DNA from 2 places in the Rhizobium gallicum bv. gallicum R602sp genome. Region 2 is predicted to be linked to the other one. Evidence: riboswitches for the same ligand, from Rfam matches in the RefSeq annotation. Region 2 holds a riboswitch; the other holds the start of a gene.
The links. A riboswitch is a leader RNA that binds a small molecule or an ion and turns the genes downstream of it on or off. The one in region 2 is predicted to bind FMN.
Positions count from the first base shown of each region.

Region 1: another riboswitch for FMN. It lies ahead of ribB (3,4-dihydroxy-2-butanone-4-phosphate synthase); the one in region 2 lies ahead of RGR602_RS07210 (DMT family transporter).

Region 1 is NZ_CP006880.1:1,904,997-1,912,313, reverse strand. It holds gene RGR602_RS32090 (sensor histidine kinase) at 1-728, shown strand, start outside; gene RGR602_RS32085 (hypothetical protein) at 1,355-1,657, shown strand; gene RGR602_RS32080 (hypothetical protein) at 1,732-1,947, shown strand; gene RGR602_RS32075 (hypothetical protein) at 2,072-2,356, shown strand; gene ribB (3,4-dihydroxy-2-butanone-4-phosphate synthase) at 2,508-3,134, opposite strand; FMN riboswitch at 3,250-3,394, opposite strand; gene RGR602_RS32065 (glucose 1-dehydrogenase) at 3,500-4,282, opposite strand; gene RGR602_RS32060 (SDR family oxidoreductase) at 4,631-5,419, opposite strand; gene RGR602_RS32055 (sugar ABC transporter ATP-binding protein) at 5,442-6,920, opposite strand; gene RGR602_RS32050 (sugar ABC transporter substrate-binding protein) at 6,949-7,317, opposite strand, start outside.
Region 2 is NZ_CP006877.1:1,464,753-1,472,069, reverse strand. It holds gene RGR602_RS07220 (aldo/keto reductase) at 1-769, shown strand, start outside; gene RGR602_RS07215 (esterase-like activity of phytase family protein) at 849-3,059, opposite strand; partial or broken gene RGR602_RS07210 (DMT family transporter) at 3,146-4,048, opposite strand; FMN riboswitch at 4,131-4,283, opposite strand; gene hupB (DNA-binding protein HupB) at 4,404-4,679, opposite strand; gene lon (endopeptidase La) at 4,885-7,302, opposite strand.

The DNA.
Region 1 (7,317 bases), on a different replicon from region 2:
TGGACAGTCTCCTCGACGAACTGGACGCCCGGCACCGGCAAGCGAAGGAGGCAGAGGACGAAAGAGACCTGCTGTCGCGGGAGATGGCCCACAGAGTCAAGAACGGCTACGCTCTGGTGCAGGCGATCGCCCGACAGAGTTTTGCGAAGAGCGATCCGTCGCGCTATGCCGTGTTCTCCGAAAGGCTAACGGCGCTGGCAGGAGCCTACGACCTCATTCTCACAAGAGAGGCCCATTCGGCGGATATGTCCGAGACGATCCGAAAGTCGCTGCGCCCCCACCATGAGGTCGATGCCAGCCGAATGGAAGTAACAGGTCCACAGGTTTCTCTACCGGCGGAACTCACGCTGGCCCTGTCGCTGGTCGTGCACGAGCTCGGCACGAACGCGATGAAATACGGCGCGCTCAGCACCGACGAGGGCCGTATTGTCATTAACTGGACCCTCAAGGACCGGCGGGTTCTGCTGACTTGGCAGGAATCAGGGGGCCCCGAGGTTACTCGGCCGAACGCTAGAGGGTTCGGCTCAGTGCTGATCGAAAAGGCATTCCCGGCAAAATACCAGGCAAAAAGCCTTTCCACCTACGGGACCAGCGGCCTGATATTTGAACTCGCATTTTCTTTGCCGGGAGATCCGGCGGATGATCATCCGGCGACGTCTTTCCAGGCTGCCCGCGCCCAAAGCGAGGATGACGCAATCGAGAATCCGCGCAAAGCGAGCCACAGTTGAGAAAGGCTGCGGCTGCGACGGACCGTCAAAGGCACTGAGCCTCGTGCGCATGCAGGCTGTTTGCAGGCTCGCCTGACGTCCAGGTCATTCGCGCTGAATAGCACCTTCTTCCGTTGAAGAAAATTCCGCCCGACTTAGCATTTGGTCTCATGAATGCGAGATCAATCATGCTGCAAAGACTGGTGCGGGAACCCGATTTTGCCGTGCTCTGGCGGGCCGTCGGTGAATGGTATCGCTATTATCAGGTCGCTCCTGATGAGAGGACAACGGTTGTTGACGGTTATCGTAGGTGGCAACACGCGTGAACGCGGGTCTTCGTCGGCGGTTCATTAGCGCCTCGCCGGCTGCTGCCTCGGTATCGAAATGACGTGAGTGGGAACCGTCGAGACTCTGTCGATGGCGGATCGCGATTAAGGTCCTCTGCCCGGTATCTACGTCGCGTTTCCATTGCGGCTGGTCGGGCAAATGCGGCCCGCTTGCCGGTCGGTTGTATTTTAGCATCTTCGAAAGATTTCATTTGCTTTGCTTCTGGTGGCAGCGCATGGTTCCCGCCTCCAGCAGTCATCATCACGGGGGCTGCTGTTTGAGGGCCGCCATGCTCTTGCCCCGACCGAAAGGAGGGCCTGATGTCTTCCGAATTTTCTACGAAATATCTGACGAGCAAAGACCTCGGCATGCTGCAGCAGGTGCTGAGTGATGCTGGCTATACAGACGATATTCTTATCGAACCGCCTCGACCTTTCAATGCAGCAGCCAAGCTGATGATCCGCCTCTTTCAACAGGGAATGACGGATCCCACCAACCTTGCCAATGAACTTGATCGGCAATTCGGGAAGTCTCGGAAAATGGAGACGGCCTTTGCAGGTTCACCGCTTCATCGCTTCGCGATCCAAGGTCTTCCGACGAAGCTCCGTTCTATTGTTCATTAACGCCTTGCTCAAAGGCGAGGCTCGATCATGCGGCGGCAGAACTAGCGCAGGCTTTGATTACGAGGAAATGGACGATGTTTGAAGGCAGCAGAAGGGAACTGGACGACTGGCAAGCTGAAAACATGGGCGCGCTAGCGCCAAAAACTGGAAAGTTGCTGGGTGACAATCCGTATGATCCCCAAAGGGATCCGGTTCGCTACAGGCTTTGGAGAGAGGCGTATTTTAGGGCCCAGAATGAGATCGACGGCTTTAAGCAGGACCCCGCATTGCTCCGAAGCCTGCGCTCGTGAAATCCAACTTGATGATGCGGTGCTGATCGCCAGCGCGATCTTTCCACCGATCACTGGCACAAGGTAGCTCAGAAGGACGTCGAGCCGCACCAGAGACATCCCGTCGTTCGACCGAGGAAAATCAATGTCGCTTAAAATGCGCCCGAACATGCCGCCGTTCGTCACCAATGAAAACGGCCATATCCCAATGACCGACATCGCGGCAAACTGGCTCGTGATCGTGACGCGCGAGGCTTTGGAACGAGTAGCGTCGCCGCCCGACGCGTCGCTGGAGCGCCTGCTGGCATATGCCGACACCTTCGGCGAGGTCGCCACATATAAATTGGAGCATGGCCGCGCTGGCGAAGAGGAAACCATCTGGGTTCAAAGCGCGGATGTTGTCGAATGGCGAAGCACACAATCTATGTAAGTTTTTTCGACTGTGCGGGCCGCAGCCACGCGTTCACCCGCCTTTCGATGAGCGATTAGCTCGCATCGTTCATCGCAAGATCGCAAGCGCCGGACCAGGTTCGAGCGGCTAGGGGAGAAAGACCGCTCAAACCTAAACGGGCAACCGGATTTCAGGCTGCCTTAACGGGAACACTGGCTGCCCTGTATGCGATCAAGTCTTCGATGGTGATCAGATGGAGGCCATGCCGTTCAGAAAACCGCTCGAGTTCGGGAAGGCGTGCCATCGTGCCGTCGTCGTTGGCCACCTCGCAGATCACCCCGGACGGGGACAGACCGGCAAGCTTGGCGAGATCCACCGCTGCTTCGGTGTGGCCAGGGCGGGAAAGAACGCCGTTCGGGTGGGCTCGGAGCGGAAAGATATGACCTGGCCGGGCAAAATCCTCTGGGCGAGAGCCTGTTCTGACGAGTGCTTGAACGGTGGCAGCCCTGTCGGCGGCCGATATTCCAGTCGTCGTTTCGGGAATGTAGTCCACGGAGACGGTGAAGGCCGTCTTCAGCACTTCGGTGTTGCGTGGAACCATCAAAGGAATATCGAGTTCGTCGAGCCTGTCGCCTTCCATCGCAACGCAGATAAGGCCGCGGGCGTGGTTCATCATGAACGCGATTGCTTGCGGAGTGACGGCCTCCGACGCGATCACGAGATCGCCTTCGTTTTCCCGGTCACGGTCATCGACAACGACGACGATATCGCCTCGCGCAATAGCGGCGACCGCATCGTCGATTTTGGAAATTGCCATTTTCATGCCTTTCAAGGGTTAGCCGTCGTGAGCGGCGCGCATGGCCTGTCAAAGCCACCATTTTCCCTTGGGCGAACAAGCATAGGAAACGCCGCTCATGAGGCGGCGTCCGCTGCATTGCTCTCTTCCATCCGGACTGTAACCGTCGGCTCCGGCATCTCACCGGATCTGCTGACCCTCCGCTTCCACGAAGGCGCTCGCGGGCTCCGAGTTGCCTCGATACCGCCGGTGGGGAATTGCACCCCGCCCTGAGAACGCGTGTAACATAGAGGATCAATGCCGTATTCTGCAAGAGGCTGCCAGCTGCTGCCCATCGAGAATCTGTTTTTCGCGGTGAACGCACCGTTCCTCATTATCGAATGAAGCTACGACATGATCAGGCCGCCATCGACGTTGATCGTCTGGCCGGTAATATAGGCAGCATCGTCGCTGGCAAGGAAGGTGACGAGACCGGCGACATCTTCGCCAGATCCTGCCCGCTTCATGGGAATCCCCTCGATCCACTCTTTCATCAGTTCTCCGGGGCCGTAATTGCCGAGGAGTTTGCCCCAGGCCTGATCGTTATAGGCCCACATGTCCGTTTCGATGATACCGGGGCAGAAGGCATTGACGGTGATGTTTTCGGTCGCGACTTCCTTGGCAAGGCTCTGGGTGATCCCGACGACGCCCATTTTTGAAGCGGCGTAGTGTGGGGTGTAGATGAAGCCGTCGCGCGCCTGGCCGGAGGCGGTGTTGATGATGCGGCCGCCGCGTCCCAGCCTGCGCATGCGCAGAATTGCTTCCTGCGCGCACAAGAAGACGCCCTTGGTGTTGACGGCCATGACCCTGTCCCACTCGCCTTCCGTCATGTCTTCGATCCGGGCGATGGTGATGACGCCGGCGTTCTGGATCGACACGTCGACCGTGCCGTAAGCTTTCTCCGCTGCGTCATAGAGAGCCTTCACGCTGGCTTTGTCGGTGACGTCTCCGACGAAGGAGATAGCATTGCCGGCATCGGTTTTGATTTGCTCGGCGACTGCATGGACCGACTCTTCGTTTGCTGAAACCACGAGATTGGCGCCTTCTCTCGCAAACCGCTTGGCGATCGCTGCGCCGATTCCGCGGCTGGCTCCGGTGATGACGACGGTCTTGTTTTCGAAGCGTTTCATTTCTCTTCCTTTCCCGTTGCCAGGCGATATCGGGCGTCGGCCGCAGAGCCGGCAGTTCCTGTTGCGTCATGCTGCTTCAAGCGGCTGCCGAAATGATCTTGGCTTGTGAACCGCAGTGGCCGCCTGTGGTGCAGGCGCCCGACGCCTTTCGCTTGCGGTGTCGGGCCCCGGTAATCGCGGTCTAACCCTTCGGGTGCGCTTTGCGGGTTCTCGATCGGCGTGAAGGGCGAGCGGACGACGATGTCGCACGCCGCCTCGCTCGTAAGTCCCTTCAGCGCCTCGATCTCGGCCAGGGAGGAAGCGAGACCGTGTATTTTCTAGTTGCCGGCAATCAGCTTTCGCATGGCATCACCAGCAGCAGAAACCGCCGTCGACAAGCAGATCGACGCCTGTCACGAAACTTGCCGCGTTCGACAGCAGGAACACCGCCGGACCGACCATCTCGTCGACCGCTGCCATGCGCTGCATCGGCGTCTGCTCTTCAAAGAGCTTGGTCTGATGGACCATCTCGGGACGCGTGTTCATCGGCGTCGCCGTGTATCCGGGCGAGATCGTGTTGACGCGGATGCCACGGCCGACCCATTCCATCGCCATGGACTTCGACATATGGATTACGCCGGCCTTGGAAGCGTTATAGTGCGCCTGGCTCAGTCCCCGGTTGACGATCACGCCGGACATGGACGCAATATTGACGATCGACCCGCGTCCGTTCTTCAACATGGCACGGGCCTCGGCCTGGCATGAAAGGAAGACCCCTTTCAGGTTAATGTCCATCAACGTCTGGTACTGATCCTCTTCCATCTCTTCCGCCGGGTTGGCGTTGGCAATACCTGCGGCGTTGACGGCAAGCGTCAGTGCGCCGAGCTCCGCCTCGGTGCGTGTGACCGCATCTGCAAGGGAATACTTGCTCGTGACGTCCGCCGCGATCTGGAGAGAACGGCGGCCTGCGCCCTGAATGTATCTAGCGGTGTTGGCCAGTCCGTCGTCAGTTCGACGGTCGAGCAGCGCGACGTCGGCGCCGCACTGTGCAAGACCCATGGCAATGCGCTGCCCAATCCCACTTCCGGCTCCGGTCACGATGGCAACCTGGCCGCTGAGATCGAAAAGCTTCGGGGCGTTCAGAGTGATGTCGGACACCGCTCTTCCTTTCTCTGTCTATTTAGATTGTAGCGAGCTCCATGACCGAGACGTCGTTTGCCTGGTCACGATTGAGAATGCCGGCCTGCTTGCCCTGGGCAAGCACGAGAATGCGATTTGAGACGCCGAGAACTTCCTCGAGGTCCGAGCTCACGACGATGACCGCCACGCCCTGTTTCGCAAGATTGACGATGATCTCGTAGATGCCCGCTCGGGCGCCGACGTCGATGCCTCTCGTGGGTTCGTCGAGGACCACGACCTTGGGATTGCGCATGAGCCATTTCGCGATGACGACCTTCTGCTGGTTGCCGCCGGACAGGTCCGACGCATACTGCTCCGCACGACCCTTGACGCCGAACTTGGCAACCGCCTTCTGCGCGAACGAGCGCTTGACGCGCGGTGTGATCCAATGCCCACCCAACATGTCAAGATTGGCGTAGATGATGTTCTCTCCGATCCGGTGCTCGACCACCAGTCCCTGGTCCTTGCGATCTTCCGGAACCATTACGATGCCTTTGGCGATCGCGTCGGCAGGATCACGGAGCCGCAGTTCTTCGCCTTCCAGCTTGATCGAGCCTGCACCGATCGGATCCGCTCCCGAAATGGCGCGCACAAGTTCGGTGCGGCCGGCGCCGACCAGTCCGGCAATTCCAAGGATTTCGCCTGCCTTCACGTCGAAGGTAACGTCGCGGAACGAATTGTCCGGAGAACTGAGCCCCGACACCTCAAGTACAGTATGGTCCGACGGAACGGGCAGGGTCGGGAACAGACGGTCGAGCGAACGTCCGACCATGCTCTCGACAATCGTGCGCACGGGCGTCGCGCTGTCGGCGAATTCCTGCACGCGCTCACCGTCGCGAAGCACGACGATCCGGTCGGTAATCTGCCTGATCTCCTCCATGCGGTGGGAGATGTAGATGATGCCAACGCCTTCGGATCGAAGCTTTCGGACCTGTTCGAAAAGAGCTTCCGTCTCCGCGCCACCGAGTGCTGCGGTCGGCTCGTCCAGTATCAGGAGCTTTGCATTGAGAGCCAGCGCTTTCGCGATTTCGATGAGCTGCTGATTTGCGGTTGAAAGGCCGGCGACTTTCCGCGTTGCTGGTATATGAAGGTTCAGGCGAGCGAGCTGCTGCGTTGCGCGGCGAACCATCTGGGCGCGGTCGACGACGCCGTTCTTCGTGGGCCAGCGTCCGATGAAGACGTTTTCTGCAATGGAAAGCTGCGGAAGGAGTTGCAGCTCCTGGTGGATCAGGACGACACCCTTGTCGATCGCCTCCCTTGGGGTGGCCGGGGCATAAGGCTGTCCCAGCCATGTCATTGATCCTTCGGATGGCGTGCGTGACCCGGCGATGATGCCGGAGAGCGTTGACTTGCCCGCTCCGTTCTCACCCAGAAGTGCAACGACTTCGCCCGGATAGACGTCAAGGCTGACATTTCTCAGAACCTTGAGCGGCCCATATCGCTTCGATATGCCCCTCAGGGAAAGAACCGGATCAGTCACGGCACACCTCCTCAAGACCTCGACTTTGTTACGGGTGGCTGGCGATGAAACCTGCGACGTTTTCCTTGGTCGTCAACGTGGCATCCAAGAGCTGTACCGGCGGTACCTTCTCTCCGGCGACGAGCTTGGCGGCGTTTGCGACCGCGTCGCGTCCCATCTTCTGCGTTTGCTGCGTTGCAGTCACGTCGAAGACCCCCTTGCTGAGCGCTTCGAGGGCTGCTGTATCGCCGTCGAAGCCGCCCACCACGATCTTCTGGGAGGGATTGGCGACTTTGATTGCCTGCGCGGCGCCAAGTGCGAGTGCGTCGGCTTGGGCAAATACGATCGAGACGTCGGGGTTTGCCTGGAGCATGTTCTGCATGATCTGGAATCCTTCGTCCTGGCTCCATATGTTCGA
Region 2 (7,317 bases):
CGGCACGCCCCCGATGGTCGCCACCAAGGCCGGCCGAAGGCTGAACCCGCATGTCGCCGGCGGTTATACCAAGGCCAATCTCGAAGGCTTTATCGACCGCAGCCTGAAGAACCTGCAGGTCGACAGCCTTGACCTCGTCCAACTCCACTGCCCGCCGACGGAGGTGCTTTACCGTTCGGAAGTCTTCGACGGTCTCAACCAGCTCCAGAAGGCCGGCAAGATCAAGGGCTATGGCGTCAGCGTTTCGACGGTTGAGGAAGGCTTGAAAGCGATCGAGTTTCCGGGCGTCGAAAGCATCCAGATCATCTACAACATCTTCCGTCAGCGCCCCGATCGCCTGTTCTTCCAGGAAGCCCGCCGCAAGAACGTCGCCGTGATTGCACGCGTGCCGCTCGCAAGTGGCCTACTCTCCGGCAAGATCACCCGTGACACCAAGTTCGCAAGCGACGACCACCGCAATTTCAACCGCCACGGCGAGGCCTTCGATGTCGGCGAGACCTTCGCGGGCGTTCCCTTCGAGGTCGGCCTGCAAGCGGTCGAGGAGGTGCGCAAGCTGGTGCCGCAGGGCGCCTCCATGGCAGCCTTTGCGCTACGCTGGATCCTTATGAACGATGCCGTAACCGTGGTCATCCCCGGTGCGCGCAACGCCGAACAGGCAAGGGCCAACGCAGCGGCCGCCGATCTCGCGCCGCTCTGCCACGACGTGATGGACGCGACCCGCGAGATCTACGAGCGGCTGATTGCACCGCATGTGCATCAGCGCTGGTAAGCCTATCCTTTCAGAACCAAAAATGGCCTAGTTTAACCCGCCGGGTTTGACCCGGCCATTTCCTTTCAGTTCTGGGACCTCAGTTCGTGCCGACCAGATTGACCGGGAAGAACAGGGTTTCACCTGAGGAGTCGCTGACCCCGTCGTTGTCGGTGACGGCATAGGCCTTGCCGCCGGCGTCGAAGGTGAAGCCTTCGATCTTGTCGAGCACGTAGCCGTTGGTGGCCGTCTTCAGCTCGTTGACGAAGTCGTAGGCTTCGGTCTTCTCGACGGCCGGTAGCTCGCCGCCGAGCTTGGCGGGCTTGAGATCGGCGATCGCCACCTTATAGAGCTTCTTCAACTTCGCTGCATCGCCCACGAGGTTGTCGCGCTCGATGATATAGACGCTGTCGCCATGGGCAGAGATTTCCGAAAGACCGACCCAGCCGTTTTCGGACTTGTCGAGCGGGTAGCGCACGGCGCCCCATTCCTTGCTCTTCAGATTGTAAGAGACGAGCTTGACGAAGCCCTTCTCGTCGTCCTTCCATTCGCGCTGAATTGCCATCCACAGCGTTGCATCATCTCCGGAGCCGATGATCGTCACGCCTTCGAAACCGTAGCGGATTTCGTTGGCGGTCAGCTCCTTCGGCAGGGCGACCTCGGCCTTGATCTCGCCCTTCGGATTGACGTGGTAGAGCGCGTGCGGCAGCAGCTTTTCGCTGTTGCCTTCGGAAGCGAGCCAGAACCAGCCCTTCTCATCGACGGCGATGCCCTCGATGTCGAGCTTCTGGGCGGCAGCACCGTCACGCTTGATCATCAGCGTCTCGGTGATGACGGCGGGCTTCTGCGTCGCGTCGATTGTGTAGATCGTCGGCTGCATGCCGAGCACGCTGTCGCTGACCGCAAAGAGCTTGCCAGGCTTTTCCGGAACGGCAGCAAGGCCCGAAAGGGCGGCAAAGCCGACCGGGTTGCCATCCTTCTCGGCCTCGACGATCTGCGGATAGGCCTTCTCTCCTTCGGCAAGCTCGTAGATCATCACATGCGAGCGCGGGCCGCCGTCCTCGCCGAGATCGACTTCGTTGGCGGTCGCAAAGAGGTTGCGCGAGGGGATGGCGACAGCGCCTTCCGGCGATACGCCCGATGGCAAAATCTGCGACAGTTCCGGGTCGGCGCCCGTGTCCTTGTAGACGCCGACAACAGAAGCGCGCTCGGCAAGCACGAAGAAATATTGCAGGCCTCCAAAGGTGGCTGCTTCCAGGCCCTCCGGTTCGACGCCCTTCGAGGAAGAGCGGCCGTCCGGATAATGGCCGAGAACCGCCACGGCGCGCTCGAAGGAGCTGCCGGCTTCGTAGAGAACCTTGCCGGTCTTGTCGAAGATCGTGAACCCGCGCGAGCCGCCTTCATAATCGCCTTCGTTGGCGACCACGAGACGGTTGTCGTCCAGCCATTTCACAGCGTCCGGTTCGCGCAGAACACCCTTCAGTTCGCCAGCAAACCTTAGCGCCCCGTCCTTCTTCGTGTCGATATCGGAAAGGTCCGTGCTGCCCGCGGAGAAATGCGTCTTCACCTGCGCGGTTTTGGCGTCGATGATGACGATCTCGTTGTTTTCCTGCAATGTCAGTGCGATCTCATCTTGGCCGTTGAAGGCGACGAATTCCGGCTCCGGGTCCTCCGGCGCGACGGCCGAGAGGCCGGTCAGCGCAACGTGCTTGATCGTGCCGCAATCGACCGTTCCGTCCTTGACCTGAAAGATCGCGAGAGCGCCTGCCGGCATCTGCGGGATCTTGCCATCGTTGACGTCTTCGTCGCGCTCGTTTTCGATGGCGATGGTGCCGAGCGTCTTTTCCTTGTTGAGCGCGATCGAATCCGGCTGACCGCCGAGATCGCAGATGTTCTCGATCTTTTTGGTGGCGACGTCGACGATTGCCAGATGGCCGGAAGGCTTCTGCTTACTCTCGCCGGTGTTGACGGCAACGAGCGCCTTGCCCGCTGCCGACGTAACGGATGTCGGCTCGCCGTCCATCATCAGCACGCCGCCGGCCTTGGGGGCCTTGGCATCGATGATGTCGACGAAGCCGATCGCGCCGAGCGGGCTGTCGCTGTAAATCAGCGTCCTGCCGTCATCGGTGGCGGTGATGATTTCGGCGGAGGTCGTGGAAAGCTTGTCCTTGCCGGCGGGCAGGTTTGCGGCAACCGGGAAGGACGCAATACGATTGAAAACAGGCTCCGCAGCGGCCGGGGACGCAACGGACGCGAGAAGCACGGCAGCCAGGGTAGCCTGGCGCGATGAAATGGTCATGAAATCCCCCATGTGTCGAATATCCGAAACGGGGGATTTTTGAGGGACGCTGATGACAGACACATGACAGGCGGCGCGTTTTGCACCGCCATGTTCGATGCAGCCGTCTGCTCGCGGCGCAGTTCGTTGCGCATGATGAAGAGGGAGGCGCAAAAGATCAATGCCGCTCCGAGCCAGAGGTAACCGGTAGGCGCATAGCCGAAGACGGGCCAACCGGCAAAGACGTTGAGCGGCAGTTTGAGATCGTCGAAGGGCTGCCCATAGGCAGCATCGGCCGCTGTATAGGCAAGTGTGAGAAAATACTGCGCGAGCACAGTCAGCAGGCCGGCGAGTACGAAAAGCCCCAGCTTGACGCCCGCCGGAACCTCGAAGCCGGCCGCCAGCGCAAGCCCGCCATTGATGGGCGTCAGAAGCACCAGCAGCCAGACCGTGATGGTTTCGGGCCGCTCGATTCCCGTCAGATTCTTGGTGATCAGCGAGGAAGCGCCCGGAGCAGCGCCGAGAGGATCGGAAGCAGGGCCGCCCAAGTGAAACTGACCGACCAGGGCCGCAAGATGATCATCGCACCGGCAAAGCCGGCGACCGTTGCCGTCCGACGGGCCGGACCAACCCGTTTCCTGAGCAAGGGTCTCGTACCGAGAATGATAAAAAAGGCGATGTCATCACCAGCGCGGTCGCCTGCCAGATTGGCACGGAGGCGAGCCCCGTGACCCAGGCTTCGACGCCAAGCGCCGCACAGGCGACGCGCACGACATGGCGCCAGGATAATTGGTGCGCATCGCCGAAAAGCCGGCCCGGTAGAGGAACGGCAGGGAGAAGACGAGCGCGAAGGCATATTGCCAGAAGGCAATGGAGGCTGACGGGAAGGCAAGCTTCATCGCCGCCCATTGCGTGACGACGTTGAGGATCGAGAAGACCACGCCGGCCAGCACCATCCAGGCGGCACCTGCCATGGCATGCGACGTTGAAATAATGAGGGAAGTCTGATTCAGGTCATTCATCCAAGATAAAAAGGACCAACACACATCAGGACGCATGAGCGCAACAGCACCGCCGGACAGTTCCCTGTCCCTTCGTGCATGCGATCATTCTCTTTCATCCGGACTATGACCGTCGGCTCCGGCATCGCACCTGATCTGCTGACCCCTCCCCCCCATGGGCGCGCTAAAGGCGCTCGCGGGCTCGGGCCGAGGCCCTTACCGCCGGTGGGGACTTTCACCCGCCCTGAGAACTGAAAAGCCGTAGATGAAACTTGAAAAGCCCGCAAGACCTGCGGAAAGTGGAAAGGGTCCGGCTTTCGCCGGACCCCTCCAAACCTGGGCTGCCAGTCTCGTTATCCGGCGGCCAGAAATCTCATTAGCCGTTAACGGCATCCTTCAGGCCCTTGCCGGGCGTGAACTTCGGCACGTTGCGAGCCGGAATATTGACTTCGGCGCCGGTGGACGGATTGCGGCCCTTGGTGGCAGCGCGATGAGAAACGGTGAAGCTGCCGAAGCCGGCGAGACGGATGTCGCCCTTCTTCTTCAGTTCAGCCTGGACAACGTCGAAAACAGCGTCGACAGCAGAGGCAGCGTCAGCCTTGGTGAGGCCAGCCTTTTCGGCAACTGCGGACACGAGTTCATTCTTGTTCATGTTTCCACCCCTTTCAATGGTTCGAAACGACTCAAATCTGTAAGCCAGGCACAGAATAAGTTTCATCAGGCCCGCCGCAACCCAAAAGCCCTGCAAATCAAGGAAAAGCAAGCGGCTCTGTGACGTTTTCACAAAAAAGGCTGGCGTTTTAAGCCAGCCTTTTCCGAGTTTTGCAGCATTTTGACATAAATGTGGCAGGCAGCGCTCAGTGAGCGATGGCTGCACCTGTCTCATCGAGGCCCTCGACCGTCGCGATGACCGGCGTTTCAACCGTTCCATCCCATTCGATCGGTTCAGGCCTGCGAACCAGCGCATGCTTGATCACCTCGCCCATGCGGGATACCGGGATGATTTCCATGTTGTTCTTCACGTTGTCCGGAATCTCCGCCAGATCCTTGGCATTTTCTTCCGGGATCAGCACCTTCTTGATGCCGCCGCGAAGCGCTGCGAGCAGCTTTTCCTTCAGGCCGCCGATCGGCAGAACGCGGCCGCGAAGGGTGATCTCGCCGGTCATGGCAACATCCTTGTTGACCGCAATGCCGGTCATGATCGAGACGATCGCGGTTGCCATGGCGACACCGGCCGAGGGGCCATCCTTCGGCGTCGCGCCTTCCGGCACGTGCACGTGGATGTCGCTCTTGTCAAAGCGCGGCGGCTCGATGCCGAAATCGACAGCGCGCGAGCGAACGTACGAGGCCGCAGCGGAGATCGACTCCTTCATGACTTCCTTCAGGTTGCCTGTGACCGTCATGCGGCCCTTGCCCGGCATCATCACGCCTTCGATCGTCAACAGCTCGCCGCCGACTTCGGTCCAGGCAAGACCGGTGACCACGCCGACCTGGTCCTCGCGCTCGGCTTCGCCGTGGCGGAAGCGCGGAACGCCCAGATAGTCGTCGATGTTGGCGGCCGTGACGGCGACCGACTTCGCCTTGCCCTTGATGATCTCGGTCACCGCCTTGCGGGCGAGCTTCATAAGTTCGCGCTCGAAGTTACGCACGCCGGCTTCGCGGGTGTATTGCTGGCTGATCGCCATCAGGGCATCGTCGCTGACGGAAAATTCCTCCGGCTGCAACGCATGTTCCTTGATGGCCTTCGGCAGCAGGTGCCGCTTGGCGATCTCGCGCTTTTCGTCTTCGGTGTAGCCGGCGATACGGATGATCTCCATGCGGTCCATCAAAGGTGCCGGGATGTTCAGCGTATTCGCCGTCGTGATGAACATCACGTCCGACAGGTCGTATTCCACTTCCAGGTAGTGATCCATGAAGGTCGAATTCTGGGCCGGGTCGAGCACTTCGAGCAGGGCCGAGGACGGATCGCCGCGGAAATCCATGCCCATCTTGTCGATCTCGTCGAGCAGGAAGAGCGGATTGGACTTCTTCGCCTTCTTCATCGACTGGATGACCTTGCCGGGCATCGAGCCGATATAGGTGCGGCGGTGACCGCGGATTTCGGCTTCATCGCGAACGCCGCCGAGCGCCATACGGACATACTCACGGCCGGTCGCCTTGGCAATCGACTGCGCAAGCGAGGTCTTGCCGACGCCCGGAGGGCCGACGAGGCACAAGATCGGGCCCTTGAGCTTGGCTGCACGGGCCTGCACGGCGAGATACTCGACGATCCGCTCCTTGACCTTGTCCAGGCCGAAGTGATCGGCTTCGAGGATCTGCTCTGCGTGGTTGAGGTCCGACTTTATCTTCGATTTCTTGCCCCACGGAATGCCGAGCAGCCAGTCGAGATAGTTGCGCACGACGGTTGCTTCGGCAGACATCGGGCTCATCTGGCGCAGCTTCTTCAGCTCCGCGTCAGCCTTCTCGCGCGCTTCCTTGGAAAGCTTGGTCTTGGAGATGCGCTCTTCCAGTTCGGCCATTTCGTCGCGGCCTTCCTCGCCGTCTCCGAGCTCCTTCTGGATCGCCTTCATCTGCTCATTGAGGTAGTATTCGCGCTGGGTCTTCTCCATCTGTCGCTTGACGCGCGAGCGGATGCGCTTTTCGACCTGCAGGACCGAAATCTCGCCTTCCATGAAACCGAGCGCCTTTTCGAGGCGAGCCTTAACGCTGGTGGTTTCCAGCATCTCCTGCTTTTCGGTAATCTTGATCGAAAGGTGCGAAGCAACCGTATCGGCGAGCTTGGAATAATCGTCGATCTGGCTGGCAGCGCCGACCACTTCAGGCGAGATCTTCTTGTTGAGCTTCACATAGCTCTCGAACTCCGAAACGACGGAGCGCGACAGCGCTTCCAGCTCGACCGGGTCGTCATGCGGCTCGTCAAGCACATGGCCGAGCGCCTCGTAGAAATCCTCGCGGCTGGTATAGGCATCGATCTCGGCACGGGCGCGGCCTTCGACAAGAACCTTCACGGTGCCGTCGGGCAGCTTCAGGAGCTGCAGAACATTGGCAACCGTGCCGACATTATGAATTGCTGAAGGATCCGGATCATCATCGCTTGCGTTGATCTGGGTGACCAGCATGATCTGCTTGTCAGAACCCATGACCTCTTCAAGCGCGCGGATCGACTTTTCCCGTCCGACGAACAGCGGCACGATCATATGGGGGAAGACCACGATGTCGCGCAGGGGCAAAACAGGATAGGCAGTGCTGCTCGCTACAGACGTTTTCTTCGTCATTTTATTTCCTTTCCA